Regions from separate parts of the Streptomyces sp. NPDC058086 genome, predicted to be linked through region 1. Evidence: riboswitches for the same ligand, from Rfam matches in the RefSeq annotation. Region 1 holds a riboswitch; the other holds the start of a gene.
The links. Region 1 has a riboswitch for ZMP and ZTP ahead of ACFVWD_RS56220 (glycine hydroxymethyltransferase). Riboswitches for the same ligand answer to the same signal wherever they lie in the genome.

Region 1 (5,297 bases):
ATCGTCACGGAGAACCGTTTCGCCGACCTCGGCATCACCGACCCGCGCATCGTGCGGGCGGTCACCGAGGCCTGGCGGCGCCGCGGCGAACTCCCCTCCGTCTACGGCCGTTTCGACTTGCGCTACGACGGCACGGGCCCCGCCAAGATGCTGGAGTACAACGCCGACACCCCGACCTCCCTCGTCGAGGCGGCGAGCCCCCAGTGGTTCTGGATGGAGGACCGTTTCCCCGGCGCCGACCAGTGGAACTCCCTCCACGAACGCCTCGTCGCCGCCTGGAAGAAGCAGGCCGCCCTCCTCCCGCCGGGTAGCCCCCTCTACTTCGCGCACTCCGCCGCCGACGAACTCGGCGAGGACCTCATGACCGTCGCGTACCTGAAGGAGACGGCGGAGCAGGCGGGCCTCGACACCGACTGGATCTCGGTGGAGGAGATCGGCTGGGACCCCCTCTCCGGCCGCTTCGTCGACAACCAGCTCCGTTTCATCCGCAGCTGCTTCAAGCTCTACCCCTGGGAGTGGCTCACCACCGACCGCTTCGCCGACCACGTCCTGGACACCCTCGACAACGGCGGCGGTACGGGCACGACCCTGTGGATCGAGCCCGCCTGGAAGATGCTCCTCAGCAACAAGGCCCTCCTCGCCGTCCTCTGGGAGCTGTACCCGGGCCACCCCAACCTCCTCCCCGCCTACCTCGACGGACCCCGGGAGCTGGCCACCACCCAGGGCTACGTCGCCAAGCCGCTCCTCGGCCGCGAGGGCGCGGGGGTGACGGTGCACGCACCGGGCGCCGCCCCCGTCGTACGCGAGGACGAGCCCTGTTGCTACCAGGAGCTGGCCCCGCTGCCCGCGTTCGACGGCAACCACGTGGTCCTGGGCGCCTGGGCGGTGGAGGGGGAGTCCGCCGGTCTCGGCATTCGCGAGTCGTCCGGGCTGATCACGGACGAGTACGCCCGTTTTTTGCCGCACGTGATCCTCTGAGCGGCTCCGGCGAAGTCCGCTGCGGTACCCGCGCCCCTCGGGGGCGCGGGGCTCTGACATCATGCGGCTCCGCCGCGTGGGCGCGGCCAGCCACGGACGGCCCGCGGGTTCATCACGGCGCTTCCAGCGGAGCGCTCAGGCACCGAGCACGGCACGCAGCTGGGCCAGCCCCCAGTCCAGGTCCTCCTTGCTGATGACCAGTGGCGGGGCGATCCGGACCGTGACCCCGTGGGTGTCCTTGACCAGGACACGCCGGTCCATCAGCCGCTCGGAGATCTCGCGTCCCGTGCCGTACTCGGGGGCGACGTCGACGCCCGCCCACAGCCCCCGTCCGCGCACCGCCGTCACATGGCCCGTGCCCGTCAGCAGCCCCAGCTCCCGGTGCAGGTGGTCACCCAGTTCCGCGGCGCGCCGCTGGTACTCGCCCGACCGCAGCATCGCGATCACCTCAAGGGCCACCGCGCAGGCCAGCGGGTTCCCGCCGAACGTCGACCCGTGCTCACCGGGCCGGAACACCCCGAGCACCTCCCTGCTCGACACCACCGCCGACACCGGCACGACCCCGCCCCCGAGCGCCTTGCCCAGTACATACACGTCCGGCACCACGCCCTCGTGCTCGCACGCGAAGGTGCGGCCCGTGCGCCCCAGCCCGGACTGGATCTCGTCCGCGACGAAGAGGACGTTCCGCTCCCGCGTCAGGTCCCGCACCCCGGCGAGGTAGCCGGGAGGCGGCACCAGCACGCCCGCCTCGCCCTGGATCGGCTCCAGCAGCACCGCGACCGTCTCCTCGGTGACCGCCGCCCGCAGCGCGGCCAGGTCCCCGTACGGCACGATGTCGAAGCCCGGCGTGAACGGCCCGAAGTCCGTCCGCGCCTCCGCGTCCGTGGAGAAGCTGATGAGTGTCGTCGTACGGCCGTGGAAGTTGTCGCTCGCCACGACGATCCTCGCCCGGCCGTCGGGGACGCCCTTGACGCGGTACCCCCACTTCCTGGCCGTCTTCACGGCGGTCTCCACCGCCTCCGCACCCGTGTTCATCGGCAGCACCATCTCCATGCCGCACAGCTGCGCGAGCTGCGCGCAGAAGTCGGCGAACCGGTCGTGGTGGAAGGCCCGCGAGGTCAGCGTCACCCGCTCCAACTGCGCCCGGGCCGCGTCGAGCAGCCGCCGGTTGCCGTGTCCGAAGTTCAGTGCCGAGTAGCCGGCCAGCAGGTCGAGGAAGCGGCGGCCCTCGACGTCCGTCATCCAGGCCCCGTCCGCCGTCGCCACGACGACCGGCAGCGGGTGGTAGTTGTGCGCGCCGTGCGCGTCGGCGGAGGCGATGAGTCGTTCGGTGGTGGTCACGGGATCTCCGTTTCCTGCAGCGCGGGGATCGCTGCCGCACGGGGGTCGGGCTCGTGGCTCTCTTCTTATCGTCGCTCGCATGGTGGACGGGGGAACCCGGCGATCCGGCGCGCCCGGTAGGCTGGCCGACGGGGCCGTGACTGGCGCGCTGGGATGGGACCGACCATCGGGGAGCGGCCCCATGAACTGTGTGCCGTGCGCCTGGGCCGACCCGTGAACGCTGAACGCCACGTCCGGAGGCCGTCAATGCCCGAGCCCCTCTCCACCGAGTCCACCGCCTTCCGCAGCGCCCTCGACGTGATCCGGGCCGTGGAGCCCCGCGTCGCCGACGCCATCGGTCAGGAAATCGCCGACCAGCGCGACATGCTCAAGCTGATCGCGTCGGAGAACTACGCCTCCCCGGCCACCCTGCTGGCCATGGGCAACTGGTTCAGCGACAAGTACGCCGAGGGCACCGTCGGCCGCCGCTTCTACGCCGGCTGCCGCAACGTCGACACCGTCGAGGCCCTCGCCGCCGAGCACGCCCGCGAGCTCTTCGGCGCCGAGCACGCCTACGCCCAGCCGCACTCCGGCATCGACGCCAACCTGGTCGCCTTCTGGGCCGTCCTCGCCGCCCGCGTCGAGGCCCCGGCCCTCGCGAAGGCCGGGGTCCGCAACGTCAACGACCTCTCCGAGGCCGACTGGGCCGAGCTGCGCCAGGCCTTCGGCAACCAGCGCATGCTCGGCATGTCCCTGGACGCCGGCGGCCACCTCACCCACGGCTTCCGTCCGAACATCTCAGGAAAGATGTTCGACCAGCGTTCCTACGGCACCGACCCCGCCACCGGCCTCATCGACTACGAGGCGCTGCGGACGTCGGCCCGTGAGTTCAAGCCGCTGATCATCGTCGCCGGCTACTCCGCCTACCCCCGCCTGGTGAACTTCCGGATCATGCGGGAGATCGCCGACGAGGTCGGCGCGACCCTGATGGTCGACATGGCGCACTTCGCCGGTCTGGTCGCGGGCAAGGTCCTCACCGGCGACTTCGACCCCGTCCCGCACGCCCAGATCGTCACCACCACCACGCACAAGTCGCTGCGCGGCCCGCGCGGCGGCATGGTCCTGTGCGACGAGAGCCTCGCCGAGCAGGTCGACCGCGGCTGCCCGATGGTGCTCGGCGGCCCCCTCCCGCACGTCATGGCGGCCAAGGCCGTCGCGCTCGCCGAGGCCCGCCGCCCCGAGTTCCGCGACTACGCCCAGGCCGTCGTCGACAACGCCCGCGCCCTCGCCGAGGGCCTGATGAGGCGCGGCGCCACCCTGGTCACCGGCGGCACGGACAACCACCTCAACCTGATCGACGTCGCCTCCTCCTACGGCCTCACCGGCCGCCAGGCGGAGTCCGCGCTGCTCGACTCGGGCATCGTCACCAACCGCAACGCCATCCCCGCCGACCCGAACGGCGCCTGGTACACCTCCGGCATCCGTATCGGCACGCCCGCGCTGACCACCCGTGGCCTGGGTATCACCGAGATGGACGAGATCGCCGGTCTCATCGACCGCGTCCTCACCGCCGCCGAGCCCGGCACCACCGCCAAGGGCGCCCCCTCCAAGGCCCAGCACGTCCTGGACCCGAAGATCTCCGACGAGATCTCCCACCGCGCCACCGACCTGCTGGCCCCGTTCCCGCTCTACCCGGAGATCGACCTCGGCTGACCCACTCCCGGCCAGGCCCTTCGGGTCCTACAGGCCAGGCCCTTCGGGTCCTACAGATCGATCAGCTCCTGTCGTGGTTCCCGCGGCGGTCCGGCGCCATCCCGCCGGGCCGCCGCGCGGCGTACGAGGACGGTGCCGCCGACGCCGAGGAGCAGACCCGCGCCCAGCCCGGGCAGCACCCGTCGCGCACGCTCCCCGACACCCCGTTTCGAGGCCGGTGCGCCTGCTGCGGCCTCGATCAGCCTCCCTCGCCCCACCACCCGCTCGAACAGCGAGCGCGGCGCGCGGTGCCAGCGGATGTCGTCGTCCACCACGTCGGGCGAGGGGTCCGTGCGTACCCAGGGCGTGCCGTCCGCGGCCAGGAACAGCTGGTCCTGGCGCGCCATGGCGACATCGCCCCCGGGCGCGCTGTCGGTCTGCGGCCAGCCCCCGACCCCGCTCAGCCCCCACATCACGGTGGCCCGTACCGGCGGGAAGTCGCCCGCCGCCCACGCGTCCGGCACCCGCTCCGTCCCCATGTAGGTGGGAGTCAGCAGGTCCCACAGCCGTGTGAAGTCCCGCTCCCCGGAGTGCAGCGCGGTCGTCCGTCCCGTGCCGCTCTCGATGACCAGCGCCATGTCCGGGGCACCGCGCCCCGCGGCAGGTGCGGACGCCCGTGCCGGGTGCGCCCCCAGCACGGCGAGCACCACCCCCGCGAACACCGCGACCCCAGACCTCGCCCGTCTGCCCCGGCCCGCCATGTGTCCCCCGTCCGCCCCCGGTACGTACCTTGAGTACCCGCCTGAGTATCCGCCCGGGTCTCCCCTCCGGGGAGAGCTCTGTTCCCACCTGTTCCCGAGCTCCCGGGTACACCTGAGAGAATGGTGAACATGGCCTCTGAACGTCCCCGCGTGCTCTCCGGAATCCAGCCCACAGCAGGCTCGTTCCACCTCGGCAACTACCTCGGCGCCGTCCGCCAGTGGGTGGCTCTGCAGGAGTCCCACGACGCCTTCTACATGGTCGTCGACCTGCACGCGATCACCGTTCCGCAGGACCCGGCCGACCTGCGCGCGAACACCCGGCTCGCCACCGCGCAGCTGCTCGCCGCCGGTCTCGACCCGGACCGCTGCACGCTCTTCGTCCAGAGCCATGTCCCCGAGCACGCCCAGCTCGCCTGGATCATGAACTGCCTCACCGGCTTCGGCGAGGCCTCCCGCATGACCCAGTTCAAGGACAAGTCCGCCAGGCAGGGCTCGGACCGCGCGTCCGTCGGCCTGTTCACGTACCCGATCCTCCAGGTCGCCGAC
Region 2 (5,297 bases), on a different contig from region 1:
ATCTGCAACCCCGGCCGGGCGAGTTCGGCGCGCATCAGCAGCGCCATCACCCCGCCGACGCAGAAGAAGCCGAACGCCGTGACCAGATACAGCGTGCCGATCGTCTTGTGATCCGTGGTGGTCAGCCACTTCACCGCGGCGAGTCCAGGACGCCGCGCACGCGTGGGAAGGGCCCCGGGCGGCGTCGTGACTGTGGTGCTTTCCATGCCCCGCCTGTGTCCGGCGCCGGGCCCACCGTCACACTTGGGTGAAGCGACGAGCGTCACACCGACACCTGTGACGATCGCGTACCTGCCGGACACCTACGGACTATGAGCAACGACGAGACCTTCGCCGCTGCCTATCGCGAGCACTACTGGGCGGTCAGCCGCTATGTGGCGAGGCGACTGGACGGCCGGAGCAGTGATGTCGAGGAGGTGGTGGCGGAGGTCTTCACCGTCGCCTGGCGGCGCCGGTCCGACCTCCCGCCGTCCCCGCTTCCCTGGCTGTACGGGGTGGCACGCCACTGCCTGGCCAACGCCGTACGCGGCTACGGGCGCCGCCGCAGGCTCCTCGACCGGCTCGGCAACGACGAGAGCGCGCATGGCAGACAGGTCGTCGACAGCCCCGACTCCGCGTCGCCGGGCGACTGGGTGCACGAGGCGCTGGCCCGGCTCTCCCCGGCCGACCAGGAGGTACTGCGCCTCACCGCCTGGGAGGAGCTCGGCGTCGACGAGGTCGCCGTCGCCCTCGGCTGCGGCAGCCGTGCCGCGGCCATGCGCCTGCACCGCGCCCGCCGCCGGCTCAGAGCCGAGATCGACCGTATGCACATCACCGCGGCCGGCGGCCCCGCCCCGCCCCGCCGCGACACCCCGAAGGAGCACGGCCATGGCTGACGAACTCGACATCCTGCGCCGCGCCAACCCGGTGCCGTCCACCGACCCCGGCTTCCATGACCGCCCCCTCGACCAGCACGCGGAGCGCCGCCTCAACCAACTGCTGCACGGCGGACGGCGCAGCACGCGCCCCGGTCCGCCGCGCCGTTGGGTCTGGAGCGTCGGCGCCGCGGCCGCCGTCGGTGTCGTCGTCCTGACGCTCACGCTGTCGGGATCGACCACCACCCCCGCCGTGGCCGCACCCCGCCCGCTGATCGTCGAGGCGGGCTCCACCCCCGTACCTCTGGACCGGCTCGCCGACCGAGTGGCCGCGTCCGCCGGCTCGCAGCGGCTCGTCCAGGGCACCCATGTACAGACCTGGAGCATGGGCCTGACCTCCGGGCCCGGGGCACGGCCGCCGATCACCCTCCCCGAGGAGCGCGTGGTCCGCTGGAAGGCCGACGGCAGCCACACGGAACTCGTCGTGGCGACCGACCCCCGCCACCCGGGCAGGCCGGTCCTCACCGACGCCGACCCCGTCCCCCGCACGGTCGAGGACGGGCACGTCCTCAGCCGACAGACCTACCCGCCGAGCTGGAGCGACGCCCCGCCGGTGGCCCGGCCGCCGCACGACGCCCAGCGGCTGCGCGCCTACCTCGAGGAGATCGACCGCACCGAGACCATGGGCACATACCAACTTCTCGACGCGGTCGCCGAGTTGCTGAACAACTGGACGCTGGGCGCCCGTGAGGACGCCGCGCTCGTCCGTGTCCTCGCCGACGCGAAGGGCCTGCGCCCGGCCGGAGCGGTCACCGATCGGCTGGGCAGGCAGGGACAGGCGTACGTGTACGACGACACCGCGCACTCCGCGCGACGGATGCTGATCCTCGACCCGAGGAGCGGCGCCGTACTCGGGATCGAGGACACCGTCACCAAGGACGATCCCGAGTACGGCGTGAAGGCCGGGGACGTGATGTCGTACAGCGCGTGGATGCGCTGAGCGGACCCGAAGCCCTGTCAGCGAAGCCGAAAGGCTGTACGCAGGCTCGAAGCCCTGTGAGTGAAGCCGAAACGCTCTATCGGAGGCCGAGTTGGCGCTCGGCCCCGGTCACGGTCTGCTCCAGCAGGACCGCGATCGTTATCGGGCCGACACCGCCCGGCACCGGCGTGATCAGCCGGGCCCGCTCGCGGGCGGTGTCGAAGTCGACGTCGCCGACGTTCCCCGGGTTGTAGCCCGCGTCGATCACGACGGCTCCCGGCTTGATGTCCTCACCGCGGATCAGCCGGGGCCGGCCCACGGCGGCCACCACGATGTCCGCCTCGCGGACGACCGAGGAAAGACCGGTCGTCCGCGAGTGGCAGTAGGTCACCGTCGCGTCGCGGCCGAGCAGCAGCATCCCGACCGGCTTGCCGAGGATCGCGCTGCGCCCCACCACGACGGCGCGCCGGCCCGCCGGGTCGACGTCGTACTGGTCGAGGAGCCGCATGATGCCGCCCGGGGTGCAGGACACGAAGCCCGGCAGCCCGAAGCTCATCGCCGAGTACGAGCTGAGCGTCACCCCGTCGACGTCCTTCTCCGGCGCGATGGCCTCGAACGCCGCCCGCTCGTCGATGTGCGGCCCGACGGGGTGCTGGAGCAGGATGCCGTGCACGGTCGGGTCGCCCGACAGCGCCTTCAGTGTGTCGACCAGCTCGGCCGTGGTGGTGTCGGCGGGCAGGGCGACGTGCCGGGACTCGATGCCGGCTTTGCGGCTGCGGTTCTGCTTCATCCGGACGTAGGTGACCGAGGCGGGATCCTCGCCGACCAGCACCGTCGCGAGACACGGCGCCATCCCCGTGCGCCCGGTGAGTTCGGCCGCGCGCTTCGCGGTCTCCTCGACGATGCGGCGCGCGAGAGCCGCGCCGTCCATGAGCTGGGCCTGGGACATGAGCCACTCCTGAGCGTCGCTGACACAATCGCCCAGGCGCGCGGCAAAGACCCGTTCGTCAGGCCGCTCCCCGGTGGTACTCCACCTCAGCGCCAGTCACGGCCCGCGACCAGGGTAGCTCCTACGATCAGCTGCCCGACTCGGCGGCAGCGGGCGGCGCCGTCGGGTCGACCCCGGCCATGAACCCCCTGGCCTGTGCCTCGGTGGTCACGGCGCCGATGGCCCCGGCCCAGCGGGCGATCTCGCGGACCAGCGCGACGGCCCCGGCCTCGTCGCCCGTGTCGCGTGCCAGCACCGCCAGGAGCAGCTGCTGCGAGAGGGTGCCGGGGACGGTCCCGGCCCGGGCGCCGAGCTCGGTCGCCCTGCTCCATCGCTCCCTCGCCCGCGCGTGGTCACCGCGGTCGTGGTCGTGATCACCGAGGTGCCGCAGCGCTTCACGCGCGAGCAGGTCGTCACCGGAGTCGTGTGAGTCGCCCGCTTCACCTTCTTCGCCTGCCTCACCTGCCGCACCGGCGCGCAGCGCGGCTTCGTAGTGGCCGGGCGCGAGGTCCCGCTCGGCGAAGAGATTGTCGGCGACGAGGCCCAGATACATCTCGGACCAGCCCCGGCGCACGTCGTCCGGGGCCTGGTCGCGGAGCCGCTCGGCGTGCGTGCGGAGAGTGGCGAGCGCGTCCGGGTCCTTGCCGTCGGGACCGGCACGGAAGGCACCGTCGACGCGCACCTGCCCGAGGTAGCCGTGGCGCAGTCGATGGAAGTCCAGGTCCCAGCGGATGTCGGGGTGCGTCTCATCGGCGGGTTTCCCGGCGAGGCTCTCGATAAGCACCTCGACGAGCTCCTCGGCGGCGGCGAGCCGTGGCCCCGCGAGGGCGGTCCCGCCGAACCAGTCGCTCTCCAGGGCGACTTCGGCGGCGGCCACGGCGAGGCGTGCACGGGCTCGCGGATCGGTCGCCTCGGCCGAGTCGAGCAGACGCGTGGCGCGCTCCCAGCGACCGCCGATCCTCAACTCCCTTGCAACGGCGATGAGTTCGTCGAGCGGCACGACCGTACGAAGGGTACTTGCGGTGTTCGTCATGGCAGGAAAAGTAGTAATCAGAAAAACTATCCACAAGAAAACCATCTACGGAGGGGCGCATGGAAGATGTGAGGGCGGGAGACGTGAAGGCGGGAGACCTGAAGGCGGAGGAGGCGAAGGCCGCGCGGGGGCAGGCTTCGGCGGCGGACTCGGTCGACCGGCACGTCGCGATCTGGGTGAAGGAACTCGACTGGGTGGATCCGGTCAAGGAGGAGATCTTCGTCCGGCTCGCGATCCTGGCCCGGCACGCGGCCCAGGCCCGTCGGGACGTGCTCGACTCCGACGGGCTGCAGCACTGGCAGTTCAAAGTGCTGCTGATGCTGCGCAGACTCGGCCCGCCCTACGCGGCGAGCCCCTCGCAGCTCGCCGACATGCTCGGGCTGACCCGCGGCGCCCTGTCGGCGCGGCTCGGTCCACTGGAGGAGGCGGGGCTGATCGCCCGTACCCACCACACGGCCGACCGGCGTCGTGTGGAGGTGCGGATCACCGACGCCGGATACGCCGCGTTCGAACAGCACGCGGTGTCGGAGGACCGGGGTGAGAACGCGCTGCTCGCAGTACTGACCCCAGCAGAGAAGCGGACGCTCGCAGACCTGCTGCGGAAACTGGTCGGGGCAGCCGAGGCCGCCCCGAGCGCGAGCGACCCATCGCGGCCTTCGCCGAGAAGGTCCAGGTCAGGCGAGAGTTGATCTGGACCTTCGGCCAGTTCCGTCCTACTCGTCCCATGCCTGCAGCAGCGTGTGTTCGACGATCTTGCCGTCGCGCAGCGAGACCATCGAGCTGGCCAGTACCCGCACGCCGTCCGGGTACTGGCAGGACTCGGTGAACGCGACATGGTCGCCCTGGACGACACACTCTTCCAACTTGTGGGTCATGTCGCGGCTGTAGACATCGTTGAGCATCTCGGCGATCTCGCCGCGACCGTGTTTGATCATCGGGTGGCTTGGCTGGGTGTTGCGGTCGACGATCGTCATTTCCGCGTCGTCCGCGTAGAGCGACAGGAGATCCGCCGCATTCTGTCCTTCTATGCCCCGGCGTAGCGCTTCGGTGTCGAAGGCGGGGCCTGCCATGGTGCCCATGTCGACCTCCTTGGAAGGCCGCGGTCCGGCAAGGAGGGGACCGCGAAGGGCCTCTCTACCGAGCGTCCTCCGCCCCGTGGCCCACGGCAAGCCCAGCCGGTGCGATGCGCCTCTCGGGTGAGGAGCGGGGGACGGCCGTGACCGCGCGCCGTCCGGGGCCGTTGCTGCAAGCATGATCTCAACACGACGTATGGTCGCCGCCGTTGGTCTCGCTGTCGGTGTCACGGGCCTTGCCGCGCCGATGGCGTCCGCGGCCGCCGCCGCGGCCCCGGACGCGGGGAAGCTGAACCCGATCACCCAGCTCGACGCGCTCGCCGTCAGCGACATCCCCGCGGAGCACCAGGCCGACATCCCGCGGATCCCC

Region 2: linked by a shared signal. The riboswitch ahead of ACFVWD_RS12845 (bifunctional 5,10-methylenetetrahydrofolate dehydrogenase/5,10-methenyltetrahydrofolate cyclohydrolase) and the one ahead of ACFVWD_RS56220 (glycine hydroxymethyltransferase) in region 1 are both predicted to bind ZMP and ZTP.

What each region holds. Positions count from the first base shown of each region.
Region 1 covers NZ_JBHVST010000201.1:1,514-6,810, reverse strand. The annotation lists gene ACFVWD_RS56230 (glutathionylspermidine synthase family protein) at 1-978, shown strand, start outside; gene rocD (ornithine--oxo-acid transaminase) at 1,114-2,319, opposite strand; ZMP/ZTP riboswitch at 2,446-2,533, shown strand; gene ACFVWD_RS56220 (glycine hydroxymethyltransferase) at 2,515-4,011, shown strand; gene ACFVWD_RS56215 (hypothetical protein) at 4,062-4,751, opposite strand; gene trpS (tryptophan--tRNA ligase) at 4,881-5,297, shown strand, end outside.
Region 2 covers NZ_JBHVST010000013.1:36,760-42,056, forward strand. The annotation lists gene ctaD (cytochrome c oxidase subunit I) at 1-206, opposite strand, end outside; gene ACFVWD_RS12835 (RNA polymerase sigma factor) at 312-875, shown strand; gene ACFVWD_RS12840 (CU044_5270 family protein) at 868-1,854, shown strand; gene ACFVWD_RS12845 (bifunctional 5,10-methylenetetrahydrofolate dehydrogenase/5,10-methenyltetrahydrofolate cyclohydrolase) at 1,931-2,782, opposite strand; ZMP/ZTP riboswitch at 2,806-2,892, opposite strand; gene ACFVWD_RS12850 (hypothetical protein) at 2,910-3,854, opposite strand; gene ACFVWD_RS12855 (MarR family winged helix-turn-helix transcriptional regulator) at 3,914-4,543, shown strand; gene ACFVWD_RS12860 (nuclear transport factor 2 family protein) at 4,568-4,933, opposite strand; gene ACFVWD_RS12865 (hypothetical protein) at 5,106-5,297, shown strand, end outside.